3 regions of the Halomonas bluephagenesis genome follow, and region 3 is predicted to be linked to each of the others. Evidence: predicted binding sites of a transcription regulator. Region 3 holds the regulator's gene; each other region holds the start of a gene.

Region 1 (10,057 bases), 1.5 Mb from region 3:
CGGTATTATCCGGATGTATGGGCGCTAGATACCCAAGATGCGGACCATCAACAGCATCAGGTGGAGGCGGTCAGCAAGGTGGCCTCGAGGATGTGTGCCGTGATTAAGGAGGTAGAGCGCCGCTGTGAAGGTGAGACAGTACTGGTGGTGAGTCATGGCGACCCGTTACAAATACTGCTCACAGCGCTTGCCAACAAACCGCTGACGCAACATCGCGAGCAACCTGCCTTACAGCCTGCCAGTATTACCCCGCTGGGGAGTTAGTCGGTTTCTTGCGCGGGAGGAATCCAAGCAATCATATCCACTTCTACATCGGCCCCACCAGCAAGACCGGTGACACCAATACAAGTGCGGGTTGGTAGTGGCTGCGTGAAGTAGCTGGCGTAGACACCATTCACCTCGTCAAAGTGGCCCATGTTGGTAATAAACACCCGTGACTGAACCACGTATTCAAAGCTGCTGCCCACCTCTTCCAATACAATGGCTAAGTTTTGCATGACGCGGTGAGTTTGCTCGGTAAATGTACCCAGCAGCATTTCGTTGGTTTCCGGGACGGTGGGCATCTGGCCGGTAATAAACACTAAATCGCCTACTCGGCAAGCGTGCGAAAAAGGAGCAATCGGCTGCGGGGCGCGGTCGATAAATAGCTTTTCCATCTTAAATTGTCTCTCTTGTGTCGATGAGCCAGCGTCGTTAGATATAAAAACGGGCCTACGAAGAGGCCCATTGGTTTACCAATCGCTTTACTTAGTGCCCCAGGATCTGGCTTAGGAATAGCTGGGTACGTTCTGATTGTGGGTTATTGAAGAAAGGCTCGGGAGCGTTTTCTTCGATAATTTGCCCTTGATCCATAAAAATCACCCGGTCGGCGACGGTTTTGGCAAAGCCCATTTCGTGGGTCACGCAGAGCATGGTCATGCCTTCATTGGCAAGCTCCACCATAACGTCTAACACTTCCTTGATCATTTCCGGGTCAAGAGCCGACGTCGGTTCGTCGAATAGCATCACGTCAGGGTGCATGCACAGTGAGCGGGCAATGGCTACCCGCTGCTGCTGACCGCCGGAAAGCTGGCCTGGGTACTTAAGTGCCTGCTCGGCAATGCGCACCCGCTCTAAGTACTGCATGGCCATTTCTTCTGCTTCGCGGCGCGGCTTTTTTTGTACCCACATCGGTGCGATACAGCAGTTTTCCAGCACCGTTAAGTGAGGGAAGAGGTTGAAGTGCTGGAACACCATACCCACGCTGCGGCGGATCTGTTCGATACGCTTAACGTCTTGGGTGAGCGGTACACCGCCCACCACGATATCACCTTGCTGGTGCTCTTCCAGGTGGTTAATGCAGCGAATCAAGGTTGATTTGCCCGAGCCTGAAGGCCCGCAAATAACGATGCGCTCGCCGCGTTTTACTTCTAGGTCGATATCGCGCAGCACGTGGAAATCGCCGTACCATTTGTTAACGCCGCGCATTTCGACCATCAGGTCAGAAGTACTGGTGCCAGAGAGGTTGGTGGCTGCTTGAGTCATGTCTTTATCCTGCTAAAAAATCGTTAATAAAAGCGGCGTTAGCGCTTATGGCCGGTGTGCAGCTTGCGTTCTAAATACTGGCTATAGCGCGACATGCTGAAACAGAAGATCCAGAACATGAAGGCGGCAAACACATACCCTTCCAGTGAGAAGCCCAGCCAGCGTGAGTCGGCCAGCGCCGCTTGCACGATCCCCAATAGGTCAAATAGCCCGATGATCATGACCAGGGTGGTGTCTTTAAACAGCGAAATGAAGGTGTTCACGATGCCGGGAATCATCATCTTCAGCGCCTGAGGAAGCACAATCAGGCCCATGCGTTTCCAGTAGGTCATGCCTAGCGCAGCGGCAGCCTCTTCCTGACCCTTAGGGATGGCCTGCAGGCCACCACGAATAACCTCGGCCATGTAGGCACTTTGGAACAGTGTTAAGCCGATCAGTGCACGTACTAGCCGGTCGACGCTCATATCGGAAGGCAGGAAAAGCGGCAGCATTACCGAGGCCATGAACAGTACGGTAATCAGTGGCACCCCGCGCCAGAACTCGATGAATACCACGCAGAAGCTTTTCACGATTGGCATATTGGAGCGTCGCCCCAATGCCAGCACAATCCCGATTGGTAGCGCCCCAACCATGCCGACGGTGGCCAGCAGCAGAGTCAGCATCAAACCACCCCAGCGGTGTGTCGATACGCGGGGAAGGTCGAAGTAACCGCCGTGCAGCAGCACATAGGCAACAATGGGGAAGCCGACTAAGGCAAACACGGCTACCCAACGTTTGAAGGGTAGGCGGGGAATTGCCAGCCACGCTATTAGCGTAAAGAAGCCAGCAAAGACAATGTTGGCTCGCCAGATTTCCTCACGGGGATACAAGCCGTAGATAAACTGAGTAAAGCGTGCATTGATGAAGCCCCAGCAAGCCCCTTCCCGAGAGCAGTCATCCCGTGTGGTGCCTATCCAATCGGCATTCAGAAACGCCCACTGAACGGTGGGAACCACGAGCAAATAGAGTATGTAAAGCCCGATTAGGGTAAAGATAGTATTGATCGGGCCGTTGAACAGGTTGGCACGTAGCCAGGCAACCGCCCCGACAGAACTACTGGGGGCTGGCCGCTCTTTAATGATTGTTTGATTATGGATCATGTGAACATCCTCACCGTCGGCCTAGCGTTCAACCAGTGCCACTCGGGCGTTGAACCAGTTCATAAACATGGACACCAGCAGGCTGATGGTTAGGTAGACCGCCATGGTCATTGCAATGACCTCAATGGCTTGGCCGGTCTGATTCAGCGTGGTGCCTGCAAATACCGAGACAAGGTCGGGATAGCCGATGGCAGTGGCCAGCGACGAGTTCTTGATCAAGTTCAGGTATTGGCTGGTCAACGGCGGAATAATGACACGCAGCGCCTGAGGGATGACCACCAGGCGAAGTACCAGGTTACGTGGCAGGCTTAACGCCTGGGCGGCTTCCGTTTGCCCGTGTGAAATCGCCTGGATGCCTGAGCGGACAATTTCAGCAATAAATGAGGCGGTATAGATCGACAGGGCAAGCCAAAGGGCGAGGAACTCGGGAATCACCGTGATACCGCCACGGAAATTAAAGCCGCGCAGTTCCGGCATCTCCCAGGTAACTGGCACACCGGTGGCTACCAGTACTAACAGGGGTAAGCCAAAAATCAGCACAAACGAGATCCAGTAAGCTGGCAGGCGTTTCCCAGTGGCTTCATGGCGACGCTTATTCCATATAACCAGCGCAATGCTGGCAACAATGGCGACAAGAAAGGTGAGGGGGATTAAGCCAAAGCCAGACTCAAACAGTGGCTGAGGGAAATACAGCCCGCGCACGTTAAGAAAAATCGCTTCTCCAAATGCCATGCTCTCCCGGGCGCTCGGCAACGTGCGTAGCACGGCAAAGTACCAGAAGAAAATTTGCAGCAGCAGCGGAATGTTGCGGAAGGTTTCGATATAGGCGGTGGCTAAGCGCGCCAGTAGCCAGTTAGGCGACAGGCGGGCGATGCCAACAATAAAGCCAATGATGGTGGCAGCCAATACCCCTAGGCCACCTACCAGCAGTGTATTGAGTAAGCCGACCAGGAAGGTGCGGCCATAGGTGCTTTGGGAAGAGTAGTCGATCAGACTCTGCACAATTCCAAAGCCTGCGGTGTTGCCCAAGAAACCAAACCCGGTGGTGATACCACGTGCGGATAAGTTGTCTTGGACATTACCGACAATGTAGAGCAAAAAGGCTGCCACAGCAGCGACGAGCAGCAGCTGGAAGATAAGCGCACGTTTGGCACGGTCTCGCCAAAACGGCGGCTTGTGGCCAGCGGGGCGAGTGTTAGGACTTACGGACATGGAAGGCGTCTCCGCGATACGGACGGTCAATCAAATGGCCCGCCAAGGCCCCTGGAAGAATGGGGCGGCGGGCCGGGGTCAAACGAGACGCTTAGCGAATCGGCGGTGCGTACTGGAAACCACCTTGGTTCCACAGGGCGTTAACACCACGTTCAATCTCAAGTGGAGAGCCCATACCCACGTTGCGATCAAAGCTTTCACCATAGTTACCGACTTGGCTCAGGATGTTGTAGGCCCAATCAGCGTCTAAGCCCATACCTTCTCCGTAGTTGCCATCTTGACCAAGCAGGCGGGCAACATCAGGGTTATCAGAGCTGAGCATTTCTTCGGCATTTTCGCTGGTGACGCCATACTCTTCACCATTAATCATTGCGAATAGCGACCACTTCACAATGTTGAACCATACATCGTCGCCTTGGCGTACCACTGGGCCGAGCGGCTCTTTAGAGATAACGTCTGGCAGAATCATCGCGCCAGACGGGTCATCTAGCTGAATACGCAGTGCGGCTAGCTGGGAAGTATCGGAGGTCAGAACGTCGCAGCGGCCAGCCTGGAAGCCGCCAACGGTTTGTTCAGAGGTATCGAAAACGATGGGGTCAAACTCCATGCCGTTGGCACGGAAGTAGTCTGCTAGGTTCAACTCAGTCGTGGTGCCAGACTGAATACAAATAGCGGCACCGTCCAGTTCAGACGCGCTGGAAATACCCAGGTCGCGGGAGACCATAAAGCCTTGGCCATCATAGAAGTTAACGCCAGTAAAGTTGAGGCCCAGCGTCGTGTCACGTGTGGTGGTCCACGTGGTATTGCGTGAAAGTACGTCCACTTCACCAGATTGTAGGGCAGTGAAACGCTCTACAGCGTTCAGAGAAATATAGTTCACCGCATCCGCGTCGCCGAGAACGGCAGCTGCAACAGCACGGCATACGTCAACGTCGAGTCCTTGCCAGTTACCTTCATCGTCTGGGGCGGAAAAACCTGGCAGGCCGTCGCTGACACCGCACTGCACGGCGCCACGCTCCATCGTATCTTCTAACGTATCGGCTTGGGCAGTGGCGACACCGGCCAACGTGATAGCACCCGCGGAGGCCAGCAGTACCAAGTGTTTCTTATTCATCATGGTCGTTCCCCTTACTCGATTTAATGTCGTTATGCATGCAGATGCATGACACTAAAAGCTAGCAAGGAAGATGCCAGAAAGGATATGTCGCGATATTCAGCGCTTTTCAACGCAAAATGAGCGACTTATACGAAAGAATGGGTGCAAAAAAGCGCATTAGCGGCTACTGGTCGCTCTATTTTGGTGCAATGCCGCTAATTCCTCCCTACGTTTAGCCTAGAATCTGCGAATCGGATTAGCGAATCGGTGGGGCGTACTGAATACCGCCATCTTTCCACAAGGCGTTTAAGCCTCTAGCAATCTTGAAGTCAGAGTCAGCACCGACGTTTCTATCAAAGATATCGGCGTAATTACCCACTTGCTTGATGATTTGGTACGCCCAATCGGTGTTGATGCCCATTGGCTCGCCCAAGTCGCCGTCTTGGCCAAGCAGGCGCATTACATCAGGGTTTTCCGAATTAAGTTGCTCGTCTACGTTGGCTTGGGTGATGCCTAGCTCTTCCGCATTTAGCATGGCAAACAGTGACCACTTCACAAGATTGAACCACTGGTCGTCACCTTGACGAACGGCTGGGCCAAGCGGCTCTTTCGAGATGATTTCAGGGAGCACGACCGCCATGTCGGGATCAGCAAGCTGCATCCGCTGGGCATAAAGTTGGGAAGCGTCGGAGCTTAAAACGTCGCAACGGCCTGCTTCAAAGCCTGCAATAGATTGCTCGGGTGCATCGAATACGACGGTATCATAGGTCATGCCGTTGATGCGGAAGTAATCAGAAAGGTTGAGTTCGCTGGTGGTGCCGGACTGGGTGCAAACTGCTGCGCCATCAAGCTCTTTGGCACTTTGCACACCTAGATCACTGGCCACCATAAAGGCTTGGCCATCGTAATAACTCACGCCGGTAAAGTTCATTCCCAGCGTTGTGTCACGGCTTTAGGTCCAGGTCGTGGTGCGTGATAGGACATCGACTTCGCCAGACTGCAGAGCAGTGAAACGCTCTACCGAGTCGAGTGGTACAAAATCTACTTTTGTCGCGTCGCCAAGCGCCGCAGCAGCAATGGCACGGCACACATCGGTGTCCAGGCCCCGGTATTGGTCGTCGTCAGCCAACGATGAAAAACCTGGCTGAGCGGCATTAACGCCACAGCGCACGCTATCGCGTTCTTGAACGGTTTCCAACGTGCTGGCCATAGCCATCGCGGGTACTAAAACACCAATTCCTACTCCCAACCAACGAACGGTTTTCATTTGTTATTCCTTAACGTGAAAGGGCAAATAATCGTAAGCACATAAAAAAAGCCGAGCAATGCTCGGCCTTTTGGCTATTCGCAGGCGCAGCGTTATGCGAAGGCTTTACGCATAAAAGGCGGCAGCGATAGTGCACCACGGTGAGCATCACCTGTGTAGTACTGTAGCGGCATTTCATGCTCAGCGGCAGCCTGTTCGCGGAAGCTTTCAACGCTGGTCGCTTTACCGGCCAACGTGACGCTCCACCAGCCAGAAGGGTAAACCGGCTGTGGGAAGGGCAGTGTGGCCACGCTATCAAAGCCCGCTTCACGCATGTCGTTACGCAGTTCGCGAATAATAGAGCCGCTGTGGTAAAGCGGTGATTCGCTTTGCTGCACCATCACGCCGCCATTTTTTAGAATACGGTGGCAACGCTTCAGGAAGTCGGTTTTAAACAGCCCTTCGGCGGGGCCAACTGGGTCGGTGGAGTCGATAATTAGCACGTCGATGCTCTCATCGGCAGCGTCGTCTACCCACTTTACACCATCAGCAAACAACAGCTCGGCACGTGGGTCGCCGTTAGCTTCTACCAGCGCTGGGAAGAAACGCTCGGCGGCCTTGGTCACTTCTTCATCGATGTCGATTTGCGTCACTTTTTCAACACCAGGGTGACGCAGCACTTCCTTCAGCGTGCCGCAGTCGCCGCCGCCAATAATCACTACCCGCTTGGGGTCTTGATGGGTGAACAGCGCCGGGTGGGCAATCATTTCGTGATAGAGGAAGTTGTCGCGATCGGTCAGCATTACGCAGCCATCTAGCACCATCAGGTTGCCGTAGGTCTCCGTGGTATACACTTCCAGGTGCTGGTAGGGGCTTTGCACATCCAGCAATTTCTCAGTGACTTTCAGCGAGAAAGCGCTGCCGTGGCTATCAAATACTTCGGTAAACCACTGGTCGTCGCGTAAATCGCTCATTACTTTGCTCCTGGGCGCGGGGCGTTCGTTTGGGTAGGAATGCCTTGATGATACTGCGGGCTTAAATCGTGCAGCGCCTCCATAAAGGCGGTGACGTGATCAGGGTTGGTGAACTGGCTGATGCCATGGCCCAAGTTAAATACGTGGCCAGGGCCGTGCCCATAGCTTTCCAGCACCCGTGCAACTTCCGCGCGGATGGCAGAAGGCCGAGCGAACAGTACGTTGGGGTCGAGATTACCTTGCAGCGCCACTTTATGGCCTACCCGTGCGCGGGCGTCAGAAAGTTCGGTGGACCAATCGATACCTAGCGCATCGGCTCCAGCGCAGGCGATATGCTCAAGCCATTGGCCGCCGTTCTTGGTAAACAGGATGACCGGCACGCGGCGGCCACCGTGCTCACGAATCAGGCCGGAGACAATTTGCTCCATGTAGCGCAGCGAAAATTCCAGGTAGGCGGGTGTTGATAGCGCTCCGCCCCAGGTGTCAAAAATCTGTACTGCTTGAGCGCCAGCGCGAATTTGCGCGTTTAAGTAGTCGGTTACTGACTGCGCCAGGGTATCCAGCAATTGGTGCATGGTGTCTGGCGTATCGTAAAGCATGGTTTTCAAGTGGCGGAAATCTTTGCTAGAACCGCCTTCCACCATGTAAGTGGCTAACGTCCAGGGGCTGCCCGAAAAGCCAATCAACGGCATCCGGCCGTTCAGCTCACGACGAATGGTCGAAACGGCACGCATTACATAATCGAGATCGCGCTCGGCGTTGGGCACCGTTAACGCTGCCACCTCTTCTGGGGTGCGTACCGTTTTTCTGAATTTAGGGCCTTCACCGGTTTCGAAATAGAGCCCCAAGCCCATCGCGTCTGGGATCGTGAGAATATCGGAAAACAGAATAGCGGCGTCGAGCGGGTAGCGCTCAAGGGGCTGTAGCGTCACTTCACAGGCGAGGTCATGGTTGCGGCACAGATCCATAAAGCTACCAGCATCGGCGCGGCTGGCACGATATTCTGGCAGGTAACGGCCTGCTTGGCGCATCATCCACACCGGAGTGCGGTCGACGGGCTGGCGAGCCAGCGCGCGAAGAAAACGGTCGTTTTGCAAAGGTGTGGTGGTCATAAACACTTGCTCTTGAGAAGTTTGCCCGCATTGTAAGGGAAATAGCGTACTTGAAGATAACGGTACTTGGAGATAACTGTGCTTGAAAATAGCAATTGTACTTAAAAACGTACTTAAAAACGTCTCTCTCTGTTGATACCGTGAGGCCACCGCCGCTTCCTGGTAAACTGTCTTCTTATTTTGCCAACGCCGGTGTGGTTAGCTGGTTTGGTTAATCAACGAGGTAACCTGTGACCATTCGCTTCATTGCCACTTCCCGGCTGCCCACGCCTTGGGCCACATTCACCATGCACGGCTTCGAAGACGAAGCCACGGGTAAAGACCATATCGCCTTAACATTAGGTGATGTGAGCGGCGGCGAGCCAGTACTGGGGCGCGTGCATTCTGAATGTTTAACTGGTGATGCGCTGTTCTCAATGCGCTGCGACTGCGGCTATCAGTTGCAAGAAGCGCTCAAGCGTATTGCCGAAGAAGGGCGTGGCGTGCTGTTCTACCTGCGCCAGGAGGGGCGAGGTATTGGGCTGCTGAATAAAATCCGCGCTTATCATCTGCAAGACCAAGGTGCCGATACGGTCGAAGCCAACGAACAGCTTGGTTTTGGTGCGGACATGCGTCGCTATGACCTGTGTGTGCCGATGCTTAACCACTTGGGTATCACGGCACTAAAACTGATGACCAATAACCCTAGAAAGGTTGATGCCTTAACCCGGGATGGGGTGAATGTGGTTGAGCGCCTACCGATTACCACTGGCCTGAACCCGCACAATGAACACTATCTCTCAACGAAAGCTGGCAAACTTGGTCATATGATGGCGCTGGACGACTTTACCCAGGCCAGCGACGTCGATATTGAACGTAAAGGATGATAGTGAGCGGGGGGAGTTGTTAGGAGTGCCCCAAGATGAAAGCCGAAGATGAACAACAGCGTGACGTGCTGCCTCAAGAGCAAGGCGAGTTCAGCATTGTCGAAGAGTGGTTACACAGCATTACCCACGGGGTTGGTGCTGTACTCAGCCTGGTGGGCATGGTCGTGCTGTTGGTAGTCGCGAGCTTAGCTGCCCATGTTGATCCTTGGAAAATTGTCAGCCTGAGCCTGTACGGCGCTACGTTAGTCCTGCTTTATACCGCTTCGACCTTCTATCACGGCATTTCTAATCGGCGCTGGAAGCAACGCTTCCAGATGCTTGACCACTGCGCGATTTACTTACTTATCGCGGGCACCTATACGCCTTTTCTGCTCGTTAATATGCGCGGCACCACGGGCTGGGTCTTATTCACCGCCGTGTGGTCGCTAGCGCTAGTGGGGATTGGCTGTAAACTGCTTTGGCCACAGCGTTTCGCGGCACTACGCGTGGCTATCTATTTACTGATGGGCTGGATGATCGTGCTGGCCTCTAGAGAGATGGCGGCCAATTTATCAGTGGCCGGCATCGCTCTGCTTGCCGCAGGGGGAATCATCTACACGCTAGGGGTGATCTTCTATGCCGTGCGCGCCATCCCCTACAATCACGCTATCTGGCATCTGTTTGTGATTGCCGGAAGTGTCTGCCACTACTTTGCCGTCTACAGCACTGTCCTGCCCCACCGAGCGGTCACTTAGCGATCAACTGCCGCTTGCTCTTTTTCCATGGCACGGGCTAGCGCTGGACGATCAGCGTGGCGTGTGCGGTAGGCAGCCAGGGGTTCAGGCAGGCGATGCTTCATACCAACTGCCCACGTTAAGGTGTGGGTAAGGAATAAGTCCGCCAGGGTGA
Region 2 (10,057 bases), 1.1 Mb from region 3:
TCCAGAATGGTTTCTGCTGCGCCATTAATGTTGTTTTCGCTGATTTGGCGAATAAAGCTTGGAATATCAATATCCGATGGGCACGCCTCAACGCAGGGGGCGTCGAAACAGTACAAGCAGCGCTGGCTTTCGATCATTGCTTGGCGGTGGGTTAACGGCGGATGAAGGTCGCTAAAATTGTTTGCCAGCGAGGGTGGGTCGTAGGTGCCGACCTCTTGTGCGCTGGGCAGGTGGTCAAGTGAGTGGTTCACGGTCATCTCTCCTATTGGCTTTTTTCTTTTCTTGAGGAGTTGTTCAGCGCTTTACGGCTACCGGGGCATTTAATTCAGCACGCTTAGCCAGTAGCTCGAAAACACCTGGGTAAGCGGGGCGTTTTAAGTAGCGCCCAGCACCACGCTCGGCGTGCAGTTCACCGTCTCGCCATACCCATTTACCTTGGCTAATCGTGTGACGGGCAATGCCGCGCACCGTTTTGCCCTCAAAGATGTTGAAGTCGACATTTTGATGGTGAGTTTTGGCGGAGATCGTACGTGTGCCATTGGGATCCCAAACCACAATATCGGCATCGGCGCCCACTTGGATGGCACCTTTACGAGGATAAAGATTGAAAATTTTGGCGGTATTGGTGGAGGTCACGGCGACAAACTCCTGAGGCGAGAGTTTGCCGCTGTTAACGCCTTCATCCCATAGCACTGCAAGGCGATCTTCTACCCCGGCAGTGCCGTTAGGAATCTTGGTAAAGTCATCTTTGCCTGCGGCTTTTTGATCTTCACAGAAGCAGCAGTGGTCAGTGGCAGTGGTTTGCAAATTGCCAGATTGCAGGCCATGCCACAGCGCTTCTTGATGCCCTTTGGGGCGGAACGGTGGGCTCATTACGTGGGCGGCGGCGGTTGCCCAGTCGGGATGTTGGTAAACGCTGTCATCAATGAGTAAGTGTCCTGCCAGGCACTCGCCGAATACTGGGTGGCCTTGCTGGCGGGCATAGGCAATTTCATCGACGGCGTCTTTGGTGGATACATGTACCAGATAGACCGGCGCCCCTAGCGTGCTGGCAATTCGAATCGCTCGGCTGGCGGCTTCACCTTCTACCTGTGGCGGGCGGGAAAGTGGGTGAGCTTCCGGCCCGGTAATGCCCTGGGCCAGTAATTTCTGCTGCATGTGGTAAACCAGTTCGCCGTTTTCGGCGTGTACCGTAGGCACTGCGCCCAGTTCAAGGCAGCGTGAAAAGCTTTCCACCAATATGTCATCAGTGGCCATAATCGCGCCCTTGTAGGCCATAAAGTGCTTGAAGCTATTCACCCCATGTTCGCGCACCAGGGTACCCATTTCCTCTTTGACGCTTTCATCCCACCAGGTGATTGCCACGTGGAAAGCGAAATCAGTGGCGGCTTTTTTCGCCCCCCCTTGCCACGTCTCAAAGGCTTCTAAAAGTGATTGGCCTGGGCTTGGAATGACAAAGTCGATAATCGTCGTGGTACCACCCGCCATAGCGGCGGCGGTGCCGGTGTAAAAATCTTCGCTAGCCACCGCGCCCATAAACGGCATTTGCATATGGGTATGAGGATCAATACCGCCGGGCATTACTAACTGGTTGCTGGCATCAACGATTTCGCAGTTGTCGGGGAGGTCCAAGTTGGTGCCGATGGCGTGTATTTTTCCGTCGATGCACAGTACGTCAGCGCGGTAAGTGTCGGCATGGGTAACGACGGTGCCGCCTTTGATCAATAAACTCATTATGAAATCCTCGTGTGATTCATCAACAGGGCTACTCACCATCAGTGAGGCGGGGGTAGGCATCTGGGCGACGATCACGGAAGAACTGCCAGTTATTGCGTACCTCGCGCACCATATCTAAATCAATTTCATGCACCAGTAGCTCGTCTTCAGTTTCGCTGGCCTGGGCTTCGATTTTGCCGCGTGGGTTAACGATGTAGCTGGAGCCGTAGAAGTCACCGATATTCCAGGGCGCTTCAGTGCCCACGCGGTTGATAGCGGCAATGAAGCAACCGTTAGCCGCGGCGGAAGCAGGTTGCTCAAGCTCCCATAAGTATTGGGAGAGTCCTGCCACGGTAGCGGAGGGGGTGAAGATCACCTCAGCACCATTGAGCGCCAGCGCACGCCAACCTTCAGGGAAATGGCGGGCATAGCAGATATACACACCAATTTTGCCGTAGGCAGTGTCGAAGACCGGCCAGTTTGATTTTCCTGGTTTGAAGAAGAACTTCTCCCAAAAACCAGCAACTTGAGGAATATGAGTTTTATGATATTTGCCGAGGTAGCTGCCATCGGCATCAAACACGGCGGCGGTGTTGTAGTAAACGCCGGTCTCTGTTTCTTCGTAGACGGGCACGATGATTACCATGTGGTGTTCGGCAGCCAGTTTTTGCATCATCTGACACGTCGGGCCTTCTGGAACACGCTCTGCGGCGGCATACCATTTTCCATCTTGGCTTGGACAGAAGTACGGCTGGTTAAATACTTCTTGAAAACACAGTACTTGCACACCCTGTTCGGCGGCCTGCTGAATCATTGGCAGGGGTGCTTCATTCATCGCGTCGCGGATCGCCGCAGGGTCTAAGTCGGTACTGGTTTTGAGGCCCATTTGAATTAAGCCGATTTTCATTTTCTGCATGGAACATGCCCTCTCAAGTCATACGTGCCAACCGCATGCGGACGCATGTCGGTACGTTACTGGTCAAGTAACAAGTTTGTGGTCACGTGGCGTGCAGCGGCGTCTTACCGTGCCTTTTTCGCTTAGCCTTGCTTGTGAAACTTGCATTGATAATAGAGTGATGCAAGCGAGGTTAAGCGAGCGTCTTATTGTTGTTTGTAAAGTTGTCATGTTTGACAGCTTTTTGAACATAGTCCGTTATTAGGTGTTGTTTCAAGCGTTTTTTGATAATTTTATTTTGTTGGCTTAACTCTTTGATTTTTTAGTATTTTTATTTCTTATAGTGCTGTTTTTGCTAAGTTGGTGAAGTACTGCACGATGTTAGTGATTTTTAATTTTTTCTTTTAAAACATAGCGTTGTATTAGTTTAATTTGAATATAAAACTTTTTTTCGCATCTTTTTGGTGCGTATTTTCTTTAAATAGCTACGCTTATTAATGGCTTTGAAGAGCTACAAGGCGAATAACAACAATCACGCTAAAAGTAAGTGTATGTCTGCCTAGTAAGTCAGCTTTTTGATCAATGGGTTAGTGTTTGTGCTTTTGGTTTAGGCACGCTTATTGCTCTTAGAAGACTGGAATCGTGAATATAATGGGCAACAGCACTGCTGAGGAGACTATATGACTGGCTCAACATCCCGAATGGTGGACAGAGAGGGGTTAATTGAACTCGACGTAGGCACAGACGTAGGTGATAGCCCTCGTTTTAATAAAGATATTGCACCCACTCAGGCGATTGAGCGAACTTGGAGCAAATGGAACATTGCTGCACTTTGGGTGGGTATGTCGATTTGTGTACCTACCTACACGCTGGGGGGGGTGTTAACCGCCTACTTTGGCCTTAGTGTTGGTGAGGCGCTTTTTGCCATTTTGTTAGCCAACGTGATCGTATTGATCCCGCTCACCCTAAACGCCTTTCCAGGCACTAAATTTGGGATTCCCTTTCCTGTTGTACTGCGATCATCGTTCGGTATTTTAGGTTCTAACGTGCCTTGCTTGGTGCGTGCTCTAGTTGGCTGCGGCTGGTTTGGTATTCAAACTATGTTTGGTGGCTTGGCTATTCATCTTCTGTTATCCGAACTGGTTCCCGCTTGGGCTGCGCTGGGGGGAGTAGGTGAGGTGATTGGCTTTTTTGTATTCGGCGCAACGAATCTCCTAGTGGTCATTCGTGGGGCAGAGTCGATTAAGTGGCTGGAAACCTTAGCGGCGCCATTGTTGCTCGCCGTGGGGATTGGGTTAATGACGTGGGCGTGGCCGCACATGTCGATGACTGAGCTATTAGCGCAACCGCCCTCGCGCCCAGAAGGAGCTTCGGTATATGGCTACTTCTTTGCGGGCTTAACCGCTATGGTGGGTTTTTGGGCGACGTTGTCGCTGAACATTCCCGATTTCAGCCGGTTCGCTAAAAGCCAAAAAGATCAAATTGTTGGCCAAGTGATTGGGTTGCCGCTGACAATGTTCTTCTTTGCAGCGTTGGGCGTTGTATTAACCGCGGCGTCAGAGTCGCTGGTGGGGCAAACGGTTGCTGACCCGGTGCGTTTGATTGGCTATATCGAAAGCCCTTTCTGGGTAGTGCTTGCCATGTTGCTAATCATTATTGCCACGATTTCTACTAATACCGCCTCGAATATTGTTTCTCCCACGAATGACTTCCAGAATATTGCCCCGAAGCTGATTAACCAAACCCGCGGCGTCCTTATGACAGGGGCCGTGGGTGTTTTACTGATGGGCTATGATCTTTTGCAAAAGGCGGGACTCATCGCTCAAGGCGTATCTCTTGAACAGATGTATTCAAACTGGCTGCTAGGGTACTCCAGCCTGCTTGGCCCCATCGCAGGGATCATGGCTGTGGACTATTTTCTAATTAAAAAGCAGCGTTTAGATGTGCCTAGTCTATATATGGATAACCATGCTTATCCTGCGGTGAATATAGCGGGCTTTATCGCGTTCGGCGTGCCGGTGGCGCTTACGCTAATATCGCTACTAACCGGCACCATGAACTGGTTCTATGACTATGGCTGGTTTACAGGGTCCGCGCTCGGTGCGATTGTTTATTATGTCGCAAGCCACGTTTTAACATCGTCTTCCCAGGTAGGACCCGCGCCTCACTTGGCCAGTGAGACGGCAAAACAGCCATAAACTCACTACATATAAACATCGCCAATGATCGAAGCTCGGCCAAGTGCCGAGCTTTGATATTTTTTGCTTGGCATAAACTGGTGATTTATTTTGTGCCTTTCACAAATCCTAAAAATGCATCCACCACCCGGTTGGGGCGGCGGTCATGGCGAGTGATTAGAACAAACGGAATCCGGTAGCGCTGGGTGGCCGGGTGAATGACGCGCATCTTTTCTGCGTTAACCCATTGAGCGGCTACGTGTTCTGGAAGAAAGCCGATAAAGCGTCCAGTGAGAATCAAAAACGCGGCACCTTCCCGATCAGAAGCCGATGCTTGTAGATTTAACCCATCATGCGCTTTACGTGCATCGCTAGGGAGTGGGTAGCGAGGTGTTATCGCTGGGTAAGCAGCTATCTGCTCAGCCGTCAGCGCTTCATCGATTTCACTAAACAAGGGGTGGCCGGCAGCACAGTAAAGAAACGAAGGCTCATCGTACAATAAGTGCGTTTCTAAGCTGGTAGGTAAATTAACCGCGGGCACCACACCGACATGCAAGTGTCCATCCATCACGCTCCGAATAACGGCATCCGAAGGCTCCATGTGAATATTAACGGTGACTTCATGGCTTGGCGCTGTCAGCTCGGCGAGCGCATGGGTAACATGCATAGCGGGCAAGGTGACCAAGTTATCGGTGATGCCGATATTCAGTTCGCCCTTGATGGTATGATGCAGTGCATTTACATCGCTTTTAAAGGCTTCTAGCGCGGTCAGTAGCGTTAACCCCGCTTGGTAAATCTCTTTGCCTTCTTCGGTTAAACTAACCCCGCCTCGGCCACGCTGGCATAGCGAAAAGCCTAGCCTGCCTTCTAAATCATTCATGTGCTGGCTAATGGCTGAGCGACTGATGCCTAGAGCGGTTTCTGCGGCGGGGAAACCACCACATTCCACCACCGTTTTAAAAATACGCACTAAGCGCACTTCGTAGTCACTCATTTGGCCTAAAGATGCCATGGCAGCCTCTTGTTAAGTAAAATAACGACTTTTATGAGCATTTTTGCTGAAAATTGATATACATCAAACACAAGCCAAGCCACTATCTAGAGCCGCTTACGAGGAGCCGCTGTGGTGTATCTTTCAACGTTCTTTTTATACTGTATCAGGTGTGCTGCGGGATACCTGAATAAGGCCTACGTATAATGCTGCTACCTCGCAGTGATCGAGTAACTAAAAAAAGTCAGGTATTACCTGACTTTCGGCGTCAAAAGCGGCGAGTTATTACGATCTATATTTTGTCGTTATGTATGATGATTACGCTGTTTGGCTGGTTGCTTAAAGGCCAGTATCACCAGGAAGTCAATGCGGCTGAATCCCGTGTGATTGCCCGTGCGAATGTGGTGTCAGAATGGGTAAAAGGCATGTTCGGGCAAAGCAGCCAAGGCTTGTTTAGTCTGGCCGAGCTGCTAGATATTCACCAAACAGGCTCTTCAGGGCTAGACAGCTTAGAGGCTGATCGTGCGAGTGCCGTTCAGAGAGCGCTAGACAATCTTACTGAGTACGTACCGCTGATCGATAGTGTCGGAGTGTTGGACGCCCAAGGGCGTCTACGTTTAAGCAGTGACGATAATCGTCATGTTGGGGAGGAGTTTGGCAACAGCGCTTTTTTCCGTACCTTTAAGCAAGGTGGCCAAGACGAAATGATGACGCCGCTTATTTGGTCGGCGAGCAAGCAGCGTTTCTTTCTTTATCATGGCCAGCGTTTAGTGAATGACCGAGGTGATTTCGCTGGTGTGATTATGTCTCGCATCATGCCGCATATCCTGGACGATGCGCTGAAGCAAATGCGTGTGTACGAAGGTGAAAGCATGGCACTGATAGATGAACATCTAAAAGTGGTTGCTCGGCACCCACCTCCCCATGAAGGAGTAACCATTGGTAGCCAAATTAATGCACCTGACACGCAGCAGTGGTTAGACAGCGAAAACCTTTCTCGGACGCTAACCACGATCTCACCTCTTGACGGGAGTAACCGCTTATTCCACATGCAACGGATTAGCGAATATCCGGTGTTTGTTGTGGTGGGCGTTGACCTTCACACGCTGATGACGGGATGGCGTCAGCGCTTGCTGGTATTATTGTTGGTCGTTGGTTTGATTACGCTGTTGGGGGCCTGGGGCGTTCGCCACTACCTAAACCGTCTCACGTTAGCTTATCAGCTGCATGAGCGAATAAAAGAACGAGAGCTAGCACGGGCGGAAGCGCAAGCGCGTGGGGCACGTATGGATGCCTTAGTCCACTCGATCCAGGATTTGATTTTTGTATTTGATGTGGAAGGGCGCTTTAGCTATATCCATGCAGTTGCCCCTGAGCAGTTACTTATTAATAGCCAAGATGCGCTGGGAAAGCACTTTTCACATGTCCTACCTGTTCCCTTAGCCCGCGCATTTGCCGCCGTTTTTGAAAGAGTGCAGCAGTTTCATCAAGTAGAAAGGTTTGAATATCCACTGACCATTGACGCACAGCCACACCATTTTCATGCCACCGTAAGCCCGCTAATAAGTAGTGCCGGACAATTTGAGGGAGTGTTATCGGTGAATCGTGATATTACCGAAGCGAAGCGCGCAGAAGTAGAACTACAGATTGCTGCGGCCGCTTTCCAGGCGCACCTAGGTATCATGGTGGCGGATGCGCGGGGAAATATTTTAAAAGTTAATGATACGTTTAAGCGCATAACGGGCTATAGCGATGCCGAGGTGATCGGTAAGAACCCTCGCATGTTTAGCTCGGGTCACCATAACGCAGCGTTTTATCGCCGTTTGTGGAAACGGGTAATAACCACAGGAAGTTGGGAAGGAGAAATCTGGAATCAGCGTAAAAACGGTGAGCTGTTCCCTGAGTGGCTGACAATCAGCGCTGTCTACGATGCTGACGGCATGCTCACTAACTACGTTGCTACTATGAGTGATATCAGTGAGCGCAAAGCCGCTGAGCAAGAGATCCATCAGCTAGCGTTTTACGATCCATTAACGGGCTTTGCAAATCGGCGCCTGTTTATGGACAGGATGGAGGCCGCCTTAAAAGAGCTAACCCGCCACCAGCGCTGCGGGGCGTTATTGGTGGTCGATATTGACCGTTTCAACCATATTAACGATACCTTGGGGCACCTCGCCGGCGATCAGTTGCTGCAACGGGTTGCCCAGCGATTTGGCCAAATGTTGCGCGATACCGATACATTGGCTCGCCTGGGTAGTGACGAATTCGCAGTGCTTGTTGAGGGCGTCGATGGAAGTCCTCGTCAGACGCGGCGCTTAGCAGAACATATTGCCCAGAAACTTCTCGTCGCGCTTGATGAGCCGATTAGTTTTGCTGAAGAGCACGTCATGGTGACCGCATGCATTGGGATTACTATCGTATCCGATAGTCAGCGAAGCGCCGAGGACTACCTTCAGCAGGTCGACATGGCTTTATTACAAGCGAAAGCGAGTGGGCGTCGTGCCATACGCTTTTTTGATCCTTCGATGCAGGCAACGCTGCTTGCACGGGTTAAGCTTGAAGCCGATTTGCGTCAGGCATTGGAGAGTCATCATTGGCGCCTCTATTACCAGCCTCAGGTTAATCGCTTCGGCCACTTTACGGGGGTTGAGGCACTGCTGCGCTGGCAGCATCCAGAGCGTGGAATGGTCTCACCTGGGGAGTTTATTCCGTTATTAGAAAGTACCGGGCTAATTAATGAGGTCGGTGAGTGGGTCATTGAAGATGCGTGTCGCCAGTTAGCCTGTTGGGCCGCAATGCCACATCTGCGTGAACTGACGATTTCTGTGAATATTAGCCCACTGCAGTTTCGCGATAGCGATTTTTTATCTCGCTTACAGCAGATTTTTATTCGTACAAAAGCACCGCTCGAACGCCTCAAGTTAGAAGTTACTGAGTCGCTGTTTGTGGAAGCGCGAGACGATGCTCGTGACAAAATGCTTAGCCTGAAAGCCCAAGGTGTACGTTTTTCTCTGGATGATTTTGGAACCGGCTATTCATCGCTGGCGTATCTTGCGCAGTTGCCGCTTGATCAGCTAAAGATTGACCAGTCATTTGTCCATCAAGTGTTAGAGAGCAGTGCCAATGCGGCCATTGTGGAAAGTACGATCGCTCTGGCGAAAAGCTTAAATCTTGATGTTATTGCCGAAGGGGTAGAAACAGAGGACCAAAAAGCATGGTTGTTGGCTCATGGCTGCCATGCTTTCCAAGGCTATTTATTTGGTCGCCCTATGCCAGTAGACGCTATTGAGGAAGCGTTCTTGGCTCAGCCCTCTTAGCTCTGGGAAAACATTAGCCCAGCAGCGCTCCTGATGATTGCAGTTCTGTCAGTAAATTCGTGTGGGTATCGGCGTCATTGTCAGCGGTAATCCCCTCAAGCCGCGAATCCTGTCGCCAAGCGCTGCTTCCGACACTAAGTGCTCCATCGGCTCGATTAAGCTGCTTCCAGCCCTGCTCGGTATGAAAGACGCCTTTTACTCGTGCAGATGAGGGAAGCTCACCTAAGTGGGCGGCCAAATAATCAAGATCAAAGCGTTCACTGGGGTGCCAGCGAAGGCCTGTGCTGGTGTATCCAAGGGAGCTGGCGGTCTTTTGTTGAGGTTGGCCAAGCGGAGGAGCAACATCAAAAAAAGCGCCTTCCAACGTGAGGGGTGCTGTTATTTGACGATGTGTATCAGGAATGGTCGCATCGTCGTGGGCGCTGGTTTGGCCGCTGTCCATCAGCAGTGATAGTGGCATCGTGCCATGTTCAATGCGGTGAACCCACTTTCGTGGTGGCCAGAGCTTCGTCACAAACTGCTGTGCTTGTTCGTGTTGTTCGACGCTTGCCTGCTCACCCATAGTGATGGCGATGGCATCGGCCATCGCCAACTGGTCTTGAAAGGTCTCGTGTTTACGGACTCTGGGCTCATCTAGACGGCGCGGATCTAGGGTGGCAATAATATCGTGCACGGCCACCACATCTTGAAAGGCTTCGCCGCGTAGCAAGTCGAGTAAGCCAGCGGGATGGCCTAGCCCTGATGGTTCAATAATGACGCGGTCTGGCTTGTTGCGGGCGAGTAAGTTGACCAACGCAGCCTGTAGCACAAAGGCCAGCTGGCAACATAAACAGCCACCAGGTAGCCCTTTGACGACGACATCGTTGCGCTGTTCAAACATCGCTTGGTCAATGCCAATCTGGCCAAACTCATTGACTAAAATGGCCCATTTTTCATCCACAGGCTTTTGCTCAATTAGGCT
Region 3 (10,057 bases):
CCAAGCGCCTGAAGGGCATGCATTTCTCGCTTGAGTTGAGACTTACTGGGGCGCTCTTCTTGTTCGTCAATATCGAAGGACTCGGGACGTTGCTTAGGCATACTAGAACTCACTAATTAGTTTCGTTTGCAGCATTATATCAGGCTGCGACCACAACATTGATTCGCCAATGCGATTCAGGCGAAAAGGAGGCCAATATGGCACAAGCATTTGATGCAGCGGCCCAGCAGGTACTGTTAACGCAGCGCGCCGAAGAGGCGCTGGCGCTGGCAAAAAAATTAGGCGCAGATGCTGCCGAAGTAGGCGCCAGTGTAGATCAGGGCCTTGGGGTTAGTGTTCGTCTTGGTGAAGTAGAAACTGTCGAGCTTTCACGTGACCAGGGAATTGCCATTACGCTTTATGTCGGTCAGCGCAAGGGTAGTGCCTCGTCTACCGATGCCAGCAGCGCGTCAATTAAAGCGACCGTAGAGAAAGCCTTGGCGATTGCCCGTTATACGGGTGAGGATCCTGCTGCAGGATTAGCAGATGCGGCGCTAATGGCAACCGACCTACCTGACCTCAAAGTGCATTATCCGTGGGCGTTGACGACTGACGAAGCAATCGATCTAGCATTGGCGTGTGAAAAAGCTGGGCGTGACGTGGCGGGGATTCATCAGTCGGAAGGCGCTTCGCTCTCCAGTGGTGAGGGTGTGCGTGTTTACGCTAACAGCCACGGTTTCCTGGGCACTCAGAAAGGAAGTAGCCATTCGCTTTCCTGCATGCTGATTGCGCAAGATGAGAAGGGTATGCAGCGCGATTATGAGTATCCCTCGGCACGTAACCCCGCCATGCTTCGGGATCCTGCGGATATTGGTCGCGAAGCGGCGTCACGCACTCTGCGTCGGTTGGGCGCTCAACGGCCGCCAACAGGTACCTTTCCTGTGCTGTTTGACCCGTCGCTTTCCAGTGGTTTGGTAGGTCACTTAATGGGGGCGTTGGCAGGCGGGGCGCTTTATCGCGAAGCCTCTTTCTTATGTGACCGCTTAGGTAGCCCGCTATTCCCAAGCTGGTTTGGGTTGGAAGAGCGGCCCATGGAAGTAGGAGCGACGGCTAGCTCGCCGTTTGATGCTGAGGGCGTTCAGACTCGCAATAATCGCTTTATCGAGCAGGGGAATGTAGCCAGCTATATGCTGTCTGCTTACAGTGCACGTCGCCTGGGAATGCAATCGACAGGTAATGCAGGGGGCGCGCGCAATTTACGCTTGTTAGCACCGCTAACACCTCGAAATGAGTTGTTGAAGCAGATGGGGCGTGGCATTTGGGTGACTGAGCTGATGGGGCAGGGCGTTAACGGTGTTACGGGTGACTATTCGCGAGGCGCTGCAGGCTTCTGGGTGGAAAATGGTGAAGTACAGTACCCTATCGAAGAATTCACCATTGCCAGTAATTTGAATAGCATGTTTGCAGGCTTGGTGGCTGTCGGTGATGACATCGATACCCGTGGCAGTATTCACACGGGCAGCTGGCTAATTGACGCGATGACCGTCGCTGGTAGCTAACAATCGAGCTAATAGCTCAGTTAGCAACTTTGCGTAATAACTTATGGCAGTTGCTGCCTAACGTTAGTGGTCTTCGTCAAATCGTGCGTCGAACAATGCTTCTATAGCCTCTAGTGCTTGTTCGGCGTCGTCTCCTTCGGCATGGACTCTCAGTTCAGTGCCACAGGGAGCGGCCAACATCAGTAGCGACATGATGTTGGCCGCATCTGCCATTTGCTGTTGTTTGTAAATGTGAATATTAGCCGAAAACTGTTGGCCACACTTGACGAGCTTAGTCGCTGCGCGGGCATGAAGGCCGCGCTTATTAGTGAGTGTTAACGTTCTTTCTGGCACTCTGGTTCCTTTTTGCCGAGTGGAGTCGTGAAGAAAAGGCGTTGGTTAGTCGCTGTGCTTATTTTGCGTTTGTTGAAGGCGAGGATGTGAATGGCTGCTGTTCACTGAGGGTGTAATGCAGGCCTAGCTCACGATGACGGAGTTGGATTTCTCCCGCTTGTTTAACCAGCATTTGCGCCAATTGTTCCACCATATAGACAGAGCGGTGTTGTCCGCCGGTACAGCCGATCGCAATGGTCATATAACTGCGTTGGCTATTTTGGTAGGCAGGCAGCCACTTCTCCAACCATGTCTGGATATCATTGCTCATCTCTTCCACGACGGGATAGCCCTTCAGAAAAGTAATGATATTGGCGTCACGCCCAGTGTATTGGCGCAGCGTTGGATCCCAGTACGGGTTTGGCAGGCAGCGCACGTCAAAGACTAAATCAGCGTCAAGCGGGACACCGCGTTTATAGCCAAATGATTCTAGTGTTAGGGTTAATCTATCCTCACGCTTTTGGGCAACCTGGTCGGTTATCCGGCGGCGCAGATCGTGAACCGACAGGCGAGATGTGTCGATCATTAGGTCAGCGAGATCACGGATGTCGAGCAGAGTTTCTTCTTCTTTATTAATGGCCTCTTCAAGCGTCATGTCGCTATCGCGCGTCAGCGGGTGACGTCGGCGCGTGGCAGAGTAGCGCTCAAGAAGAATTCGCGCATCGGTGGTTAGATAGATAACTTGAAAATGAATGCTTTTCTGACGCAACGATTCAAGCATTGCTGGCAGCTGCTTTAGTGCAGCTGGTAGATTGCGTGCATCGATACTAACCGCTAGTTGGGGGCGTTCCCCTTGCTCACGCAGTTCATCCACCAGCGAGCCGAGCAGCATAGCGGGCAAATTATCGATGGCATAATAGCCAAGATCTTCTAACGCTTGTAAGGCGATAGATTTACCGGACCCTGAACGGCCGCTAATGATCACCAATTGCATAGAGTTTCTCTTGGCATGCCAATAAAAATGGAGATAAACGTTGGGCTAACAAGCAGTGCTTAGCGGTGGACCATTTAGGTAACAGGCTGTTCGCGAATTTTAGCTGTTATAAGGTCCAAAAGTTCGCGTTGGCTAGCCGCTCTGCGAAGCTGCTGACGTGTGTCAACGCTGTTCATAATAGACGCCACTTGCCCCAATAAAGCTAAGTGAGTGTCATCCGCCTCTTCGGGTACTAAAAGGACAAATACAAGGTCGACGGGATCGCCATCAATAGCATCGAAATCCACAGGCTCAGTTAGCTTTAAAAAACTAGCGATGGGTGAGCTGCAGTGAGGGCTGCGTGCGTGAGGAATGGCAACGCCGTTGCCTATTCCAGTGCTACCCAGGCGCTCACGACCAATGAGGCGGCTGAAGACTTCTTGGCTATCTAGGCTAGGCGTATTTTGCGCAATAAAGGTGCTGAAAAATTCCAGCACCCTTTTTTTGCTACCCCCGGGGACGTCATACAGCACGCGCTCCGGGGGAAGAATGGTTTCCAACGTCATTGAGTTAACGCACGCCTGCGCCTTGGGCGCGAGCTTGTGCTTTTTCCTTATGTTTAACGAGTTGACGATCGATTTTATCCGCTAGTGCATCAATCGCAGCGTACATATCATTGTCTAATGCTTCTGCGTGTAAATCAGCACCTGCAGCATGCAGGGTGCAGGCAGCTTGCTGACGCTCCTTTTCAACAGATAAGGTCACTTGTACGGTGGTGATGTTGTCGTAATGGCGCTCAACGCGTTCCAGCTTCTCATTTACATAGTCACGCAAGGCGTCAGTCAGATCTACGTGATGACCAGTGATATTTACTTGCATTGACGTGCTCCTTATCCATCGGACTGTTCTTCGATTGTAACCCTTTTTGCGCTATTGCAAAGCCCTTAGACAGACTTTGTTCGTTAGCACTGTTTTATTAGCGTAAACGGCGGCGTTCGCTTGAAGAGGGTATACCCATTGACTCGCGATATTTGGCCACCGTTCGCCTTGCCACATTAATGCCACCCTCTTCCAATAGCGACACGAGGCGGCTGTCTGAAAGAGGTTTCCCGGGCGGTTCATCTTGCACCAGTTTTTTGATTCGAGCCCGGATGGCGGTGCTGGAGTGACTGTCACCGCCGTCCTGGCCACTGACTTGGCTTGAAAAGAAGTATTTGAGTTCGAATACCCCGCGCGGGGTATGGATATATTTCTGTGTGGTGACCCTGGAAATAGTGGATTCATGCATTTCCACAGCGTCCGCGATATCGGCTAATATCAGCGGTTTCATGGCTTCTTCGCCATGTTCCAGAAAGCCTATCTGGCGAGCTATGATTTCTCGACCAACCCGCAGTAGTGTATCGTTTCGGCTTGAAAGGCTCTTGATAAGCCAGCGTGCTTCCTGGAGATGCTCTTTTAAAAACTGGTTATCTTGGCTCTTGTCAGCCCGTTTAATGAGGCTTGCGTAGTCAGGTTGAATGCGCAGCCGTGGCAATGCCTCCGGATTTAGCTCCAGGTGCCATCCCTCGTTATCGTGTCGTACCACTAAGTCTGGTGTCACATAGCTGTCATCTGTATCGCCAAAGGCGCTTCCTGGCCGAGGATCAAGGCTGCGGATCAAGCGGATTACGTCATCGAGCTGATCATCATCCAGGCTTAAGCGTCGCTTTAACAAACGCACATCATCTTTACCGAGCGCTTCAAGAAATTGACGTACTAGACGCTTGGCTGGCATAAGCAGCGGTGTATCTTCAGGCAGTGAAGCGAGCTGCAGCATTAAGCATTCCCGCAGGTCGCGAGCAAACACGCCGGTGGGCTCAAACTGTTGAAGACGAAGCAGGGTTGTTTCAACTTCACGCTGGCTAAGGCCTTCATGTCCTTGGGCTTTAAGTCCTTCGCGAATGTCGTTGAGAGGCTGGGTCAGATAGCCGTTGGCGTCCAGCGCATCGATGAGGCTTTCAGCGATGGCATGGTCGCGAGGTGAGAAGTCCGTCATGGCGAGTTGCCAAAGTAAGTGACCATGTAAGCTTTGGCCAGCGGCTTGACGCTCAAAGTCAGGCCCCTCGCTGCTGGTGCCATGGCTGCCTATATCTTGGTAAGTGTCTGACCAGTCACTGTCAGTAGAGAGTTCGCTAGGAATGCTTTCGGACCACTCAGCTTCCTGGGGTTCACTAACGGCCTGTTCGCCGAACTCATCTTCCTGTTCAAGCATTGGATTGGCATCAAGTGCTTGCTGAATTTCTTGACGAAGGTCCAGTGTTGATAGCTGTAGCAGGGCAATGGCCTGCTGCAGCTGAGGTGTCATGGTCAGCTGTGTACCGATACGCAATTGAAGAGAAGCTTTCATGACCATCTGAGAACCACTCGTTAATCAGAAAGCTCCACCCTAGTGCGAGTTATGGTTTGGTGCAAGTGCAATAAGTATGCCACTAGCACTATTTTTGCTGCAGGTGACTGTTTACAGGCGGAAATCAGCCCCCAAATAAACGTCTCTTACCCTTTGGTTATTGAGGATTTCCTGGGGAGGGCCGCTGGCGATGATATGGCCGTCACCTACAATGTAGGCAATATCGCAAATATCCAGTGTTTCCCGTACGTTGTGGTCAGTAATCAATACCCCGATATGGCGTTTTTTAAGTGCTCGGATTATCGTTTTAATATCGCCCACTGAGATCGGGTCAACGCCGGCAAACGGCTCATCAAGCAAGATAAAGGCAGGCTCTGTCGCAAGAGAGCGGGCAATCTCAACACGCCTACGCTCTCCGCCTGAAAGACTCATGCCTAAATTGTCACGGATGTGGGTGATGTGAAAATCTTCCAGTAGTGACTCAAGGCGCTGCTCCCTGGCGCTACGGTCGAGCTCTTTGCGGGTTTCCAGGATTGCCATAATGTTGTCGGCGACGGAAAGTTTACGAAAAATAGAGGCTTCCTGGGGTAAGTACCCAATACCTGCCATCGCGCGTTCGTGCATGGGGGCATGTGTTAAATCAAGCCCATCAATGCCTACTTTTCCCGCATCAGATTTCACCAAACCGACAATCATATAAAACGATGTCGTTTTGCCTGCGCCGTTGGGGCCTAGCAGGCCTACCACGCTGCCTTGAGAGATCTCTAGGTTAATATCCTTAACCACGCGGCGGCGCTTATAGCTTTTGGCTAAGTGATGGGCATAAAGTGTTTTTATCGGTGCTGCTTCTGATGTTGGTTCTGACGCTGTGGTTTGAGGTGCTGGCTCTGCGCTATTTGTCGGCACTGGGCACTCCCTATTGTTCCGGCTGAAGAGTCATGCGGATACGCTGTGGTTCACCACCACTAACATCAGAGCGTGCCTGAACAACGCCTTGGTCGATAAAGTACTCTAACCGTCCGCCTTGAAAGCGGTCTGCCTGCTGGGTAAGTTCGGCTTGGTCAATCAGCTCTACTCGGCGCTCGGCAACATGATAAATAATCCGCTTTGCCCAGCCTTCCATCGGCCTTGCCTGGCCTTCGAGCTGGTTGCGTATATAGGCTCGCCCACCGGTTGCTACGGCGCGCGATAGTTCACCAGCATCGTTACGCTGAATTTCAACGCGATCGCCGCGCAGTTGCATATTGCCCTGTCGAATATCGACGTTACCGGAATATACGGCGGTGCCTGCTCGTTGATCGAGATCTAAACGGTCAGCCTCTACTTCTACGGGGGCTTGGCTTTGCGCCATGACCGGAAGCGCTGCCGCTGAGATGGGTAGCGCAATGGCGAAGAGTGCCGTGCGAATGAGAGCGTTCATCGCGACTCCTACTGGGAACGAGTGGCCGGCGGATGAACGCCGCGCACGTTGTTGGTTAAGCGGATCTGGCTATCATCCAGCCATACATCCATGCGTGAAGCGTCAATGCGCTGGGGCGGCTGCTGAAGTACGGTCTCGGCATCGCTCCAGGCATGACGGGTGATGCCATCATAGTGCAATAACTCTGTATTCAGCTGCCAGCCCTCATCAGGAGCAAGTAGTTGAGCGGAACCAGCCAGCGTGAGTAACTGCGTGTCAGTATTAAGGGTGCCGGTCTCAGCCGTGGCCCGCCATTGGCGCTCTTCACTATCAAAGAGTATTACCCTGGGCTGGGTGACGTCGGTCATCGCCGCTTGTGGGGTATGCACTAAGCGGGGCGTCGTCAACGACTGCTGGATGGCGCCGGTTTCACCAAACAGCGTAATTTCTGCGTTTTCTAATACATGGCCAGGCTCTTGGGCGCGCGCTTCAGGGTCAATTGCTTGGTCTTGAGGGCCGCGTGGATCTAGCCATACAAGCACTCCACCTAAGATAAGTACCATGGCGGTTACCCAAACGCGTTTTTTAACCCAAAAGCGCATTACGATTGGCCGTGTAGATACGTGTCTAAAACAGCGTCCCAATGGCCTTGAGACATCAGTAAGGTGTCACAGATTTCACGTACAGCACCGTGACCGCCAAGACGATCAGTGATCCAGTCAGCGTGAGTGTGCATGTAGTCAGGTGCATTCGGTACAGTGATGCCGACGCCAGAACGCTTGATAGGGGCAAGGTCTGGTAAGTCATCACCACAGTAAGCAACTTGCTCTAGCGTAATATCGAGGCGTTGGCAAAGCGCGCGTAGCGTGGTGAGTTTATCCTCACATCCTTGATACACATGGGTTATGCCCAAAGACGCAGCACGCTGGCTGACCATGGGAGAGTCACGCCCGGTAATTAAGGCAACATGAATACCGACGCGCTTTAATAGTTTAAGGCCATGGCCATCTTGGGTATGGAACGCTTTGATTTCGATACCGTCAGCTTGGAAGTAGAGGCGGCCATCGGTAAGTACGCCGTCGACATCAATGGCAAGCAATTTTACGCGGCGAATCCGGTCTTGTAGAGCGTCAGGTAGGGACATGAAGCCTCCGTATTATTAATGTTTAAAAGGAACGATTAAATGACACCGCTGGCAAGTAAATCATGCATATGCAACGCACCAATAGGGCGCTGCTGATCATCCACAACCGCCAATGCGGTGATTCGACTATCTTCCATAATGCGTACCGCTTCAGCCGCTAATACATCTGGTCCGATACGTTTTCCTGGGCGCGTCATGACGTCATCAACTAGGACATCGCGTAGGTCATGAAACTGATCCAGTGTTCGGCGTAAATCACCGTCGGTGTAAACGCCAGCAAGGCGACCTTCGCTATCAACTACGCAGGTAAAGCCCAGCCCTTGGCGAGTAATTTCCAAGAGTGCGTCCCTTAGCGGGCTGCCTAATGCCACTTGGGGAAGACGTGATCCGTTGTGCATTAGGTCTTTTACACGCAAAAGTAGGCGTTTGCCGAGGCTTCCACCGGGGTGTGAAAGCGCAAAGTCTTCAGCAGTGAAGCCTCGTGCTTCCAACAATGCCACAGCTAAGGCATCGCCTAAGGCAAGTGCCGCAGTGGTTGAGCTAGTCGGCGCTAAGTCGAGTGGGCAGGCTTCGCGCTCAACCCCGCTATTAAGATGAGCATCGGCGTGTTTGGCCAACGTGGAACCAGGGCGTCCGGTCATGCTTACAAGAGGGGTGCCTAAGCGTTTCAGCAGTGGAAGCAGTGCTGTGACCTCTGCTGTTTCACCAGAGTTCGAAAGTGCTAGTACGACATCTGCGCGGGTGATCATGCCGAGGTCGCCATGGCTGGCTTCACCTGGATGCACAAAAAAAGCAGGTGTGCCGGTGCTTGCCAGCGTTGCGGCTAGCTTGCCCGCAATATGTCCTGACTTGCCCATGCCGGTTACAACCACGCGGCCGTGGCAGGCGAGAATAAGTTCACAGGCATGGTCAAAGCTTTCATCAAGCTTTGCCTGAAGTCCGCCAATAGCGGCCTGCTCAATTTGCAACGTGCGCAGCGCACTTTCACGCATTGGGCTAGGTGTCGATAGTGGCTGGCGCATGGGGAAGTCTCTTTTCATAAGCGGTCAAAGGTAGATCGGTAAGAATAACATCTTGGCGCGGTTTGTAGGTAAAGCGCGTACCTTGCTCTTAAGGCGGTCACAACGAGCGCAGCTGTTACTGTGAGTAGCGTTAAGTTACGATGTTCGATAATATTTCGAAAACACTGTTTTTTAAACTGTCTGTTTTTAAGCTATCTGTTTTTTAACTAACTCGTGCGTAGCCAGCATATAGTAATGCGGTTGCGGCAAGACGACCATCAAGGCCAGCCAGCCCATGACAGATGTTCCCTTCATCGAAATTGAAGATTTGTACTTCTCGCGGGGTGATCATGATATTTTTCGCGGAATCAATATGACGATTTCGCGTGGCCAGGTGACGGCTATCATGGGGCCAAGCGGTACCGGCAAGACAACCCTTTTAAAACTAATCGGTGGACAATTAACACCTGATCGGGGACGAGTGCTAATCGACGGGCAAGATGTACATCGCCTGTCTCGTAAAGCGCTGTTTACACTGCGTAAACGCATGGGTATGTTGTTTCAGAGCGGTGCGTTGTTTTCAGATCTCGATGTTTTTGAAAACGTGGCGTTTCCGCTTCGGGTGCATACTGACTTGCCGGATCCTATGATACGCGATCTTGTGCTTCTTAAGTTGCAGGCAGTGGGTTTGCGAGGGGCAAGGCATTTATCGCCCGCCGAGCTTTCAGGGGGCATGGCAAGGCGTGTGGCATTGGCACGGGCGGTAGCACTTGACCCAGAGTTGATCCTCTATGATGAGCCTTTTGTTGGGCAAGACCCCATTTCAATGGGGGTGCTTGTACAGCTAATTAAACGGCTTAATCAGGCACTGTCACTTACGTCAGTGATCGTTTCACACGATATCAAGGAAACCCTTAGTATTGCGGATTATCTATACCTCATTGCCGATGGGCAAGTGGTAGCTTCTGGTACGCCACGTACTTTAGACACGAACCAAGATCCCCGGGTGAGCCAGTTCATTCATGGAGAGCCAGACGGGCCGGTGCCGTTTCACTATCCCGCTGAGACACTTTACTGCGATATTCTGGGCCAAGCCTCTTCAGGGAAGGTGCGTTAAATGCAATCAAACATTAAACATGCTATCTCGCATGTTGCTAGGCTGGGCCGAAAAGGCTGTGATGCCTTAGAGTCATTGGGGCGTGCAGGTGTCTTTCTAGCTCAGTCAGCGGTAGGGGTGCCTTCAAGGGAAGGGTGGTCGTTGTGGCTGCGCCAAGTGCATTTCGTTGGTGTTCTGTCTCTGGCTA

What was found. The regulator sigma-54, encoded in region 3, starts transcription at its own class of promoters, with help from an activator protein. The targets are predictions, from matches to a motif close to TGGCACNNNNNTTGCTNT.
Region 1: a site for sigma-54 is predicted at 5,051-5,068, ahead of REH51_RS08215 (amino acid ABC transporter substrate-binding protein). Genes of this name have one in related genera too.
Region 2: a site for sigma-54 is predicted at 3,221-3,238, ahead of REH51_RS06785 (NCS1 family nucleobase:cation symporter-1). Genes of this name have one in related genera too.

The regions. Positions count from the first base shown of each region.
Region 1 is NZ_CP133631.1:1,873,875-1,883,931, reverse strand. It holds gene REH51_RS08240 (histidine phosphatase family protein) at 1-264, shown strand, start outside; gene REH51_RS08235 (RidA family protein) at 261-656, opposite strand; gene REH51_RS08230 (amino acid ABC transporter ATP-binding protein) at 748-1,476, opposite strand; gene REH51_RS08225 (amino acid ABC transporter permease) at 1,563-2,663, opposite strand; gene REH51_RS08220 (amino acid ABC transporter permease) at 2,685-3,875, opposite strand; gene REH51_RS08215 (amino acid ABC transporter substrate-binding protein) at 3,967-4,992, opposite strand; partial or broken gene REH51_RS08210 (amino acid ABC transporter substrate-binding protein) at 5,228-6,238, opposite strand; gene speE (polyamine aminopropyltransferase) at 6,331-7,191, opposite strand; gene hemE (uroporphyrinogen decarboxylase) at 7,191-8,303, opposite strand; gene ribA (GTP cyclohydrolase II) at 8,534-9,169, shown strand; gene trhA (PAQR family membrane homeostasis protein TrhA) at 9,205-9,903, shown strand; gene REH51_RS08185 (glutathione S-transferase family protein) at 9,900-10,057, opposite strand, start outside.
Region 2 is NZ_CP133631.1:1,533,311-1,543,367, reverse strand. It holds gene REH51_RS06800 (NAD(P)-dependent oxidoreductase) at 1-257, opposite strand, end outside; gene hydA (dihydropyrimidinase) at 295-1,734, opposite strand; gene REH51_RS06790 (nitrilase-related carbon-nitrogen hydrolase) at 1,766-2,632, opposite strand; gene REH51_RS06785 (NCS1 family nucleobase:cation symporter-1) at 3,292-4,809, shown strand; gene REH51_RS06780 (LysR family transcriptional regulator) at 4,895-5,800, opposite strand; gene REH51_RS06775 (bifunctional diguanylate cyclase/phosphodiesterase) at 5,986-9,096, shown strand; gene REH51_RS06770 (CobW family GTP-binding protein) at 9,110-10,057, opposite strand, start outside.
Region 3 is NZ_CP133631.1:388,811-398,867, reverse strand. It holds gene yjgA (ribosome biogenesis factor YjgA) at 1-101, opposite strand, end outside; gene pmbA (metalloprotease PmbA) at 198-1,538, shown strand; gene REH51_RS01895 (HPr family phosphocarrier protein) at 1,602-1,871, opposite strand; gene rapZ (RNase adapter RapZ) at 1,930-2,844, opposite strand; gene ptsN (PTS IIA-like nitrogen regulatory protein PtsN) at 2,919-3,389, opposite strand; gene hpf (ribosome hibernation-promoting factor, HPF/YfiA family) at 3,394-3,702, opposite strand; gene REH51_RS01875 (RNA polymerase factor sigma-54) at 3,800-5,215, opposite strand; gene lptB (LPS export ABC transporter ATP-binding protein) at 5,321-6,046, opposite strand; gene lptA (lipopolysaccharide transport periplasmic protein LptA) at 6,126-6,629, opposite strand; gene lptC (LPS export ABC transporter periplasmic protein LptC) at 6,638-7,210, opposite strand; gene REH51_RS01855 (KdsC family phosphatase) at 7,210-7,752, opposite strand; gene REH51_RS01850 (KpsF/GutQ family sugar-phosphate isomerase) at 7,788-8,774, opposite strand; gene REH51_RS01845 (ABC transporter ATP-binding protein) at 9,049-9,870, shown strand; gene mlaE (lipid asymmetry maintenance ABC transporter permease subunit MlaE) at 9,871-10,057, shown strand, end outside.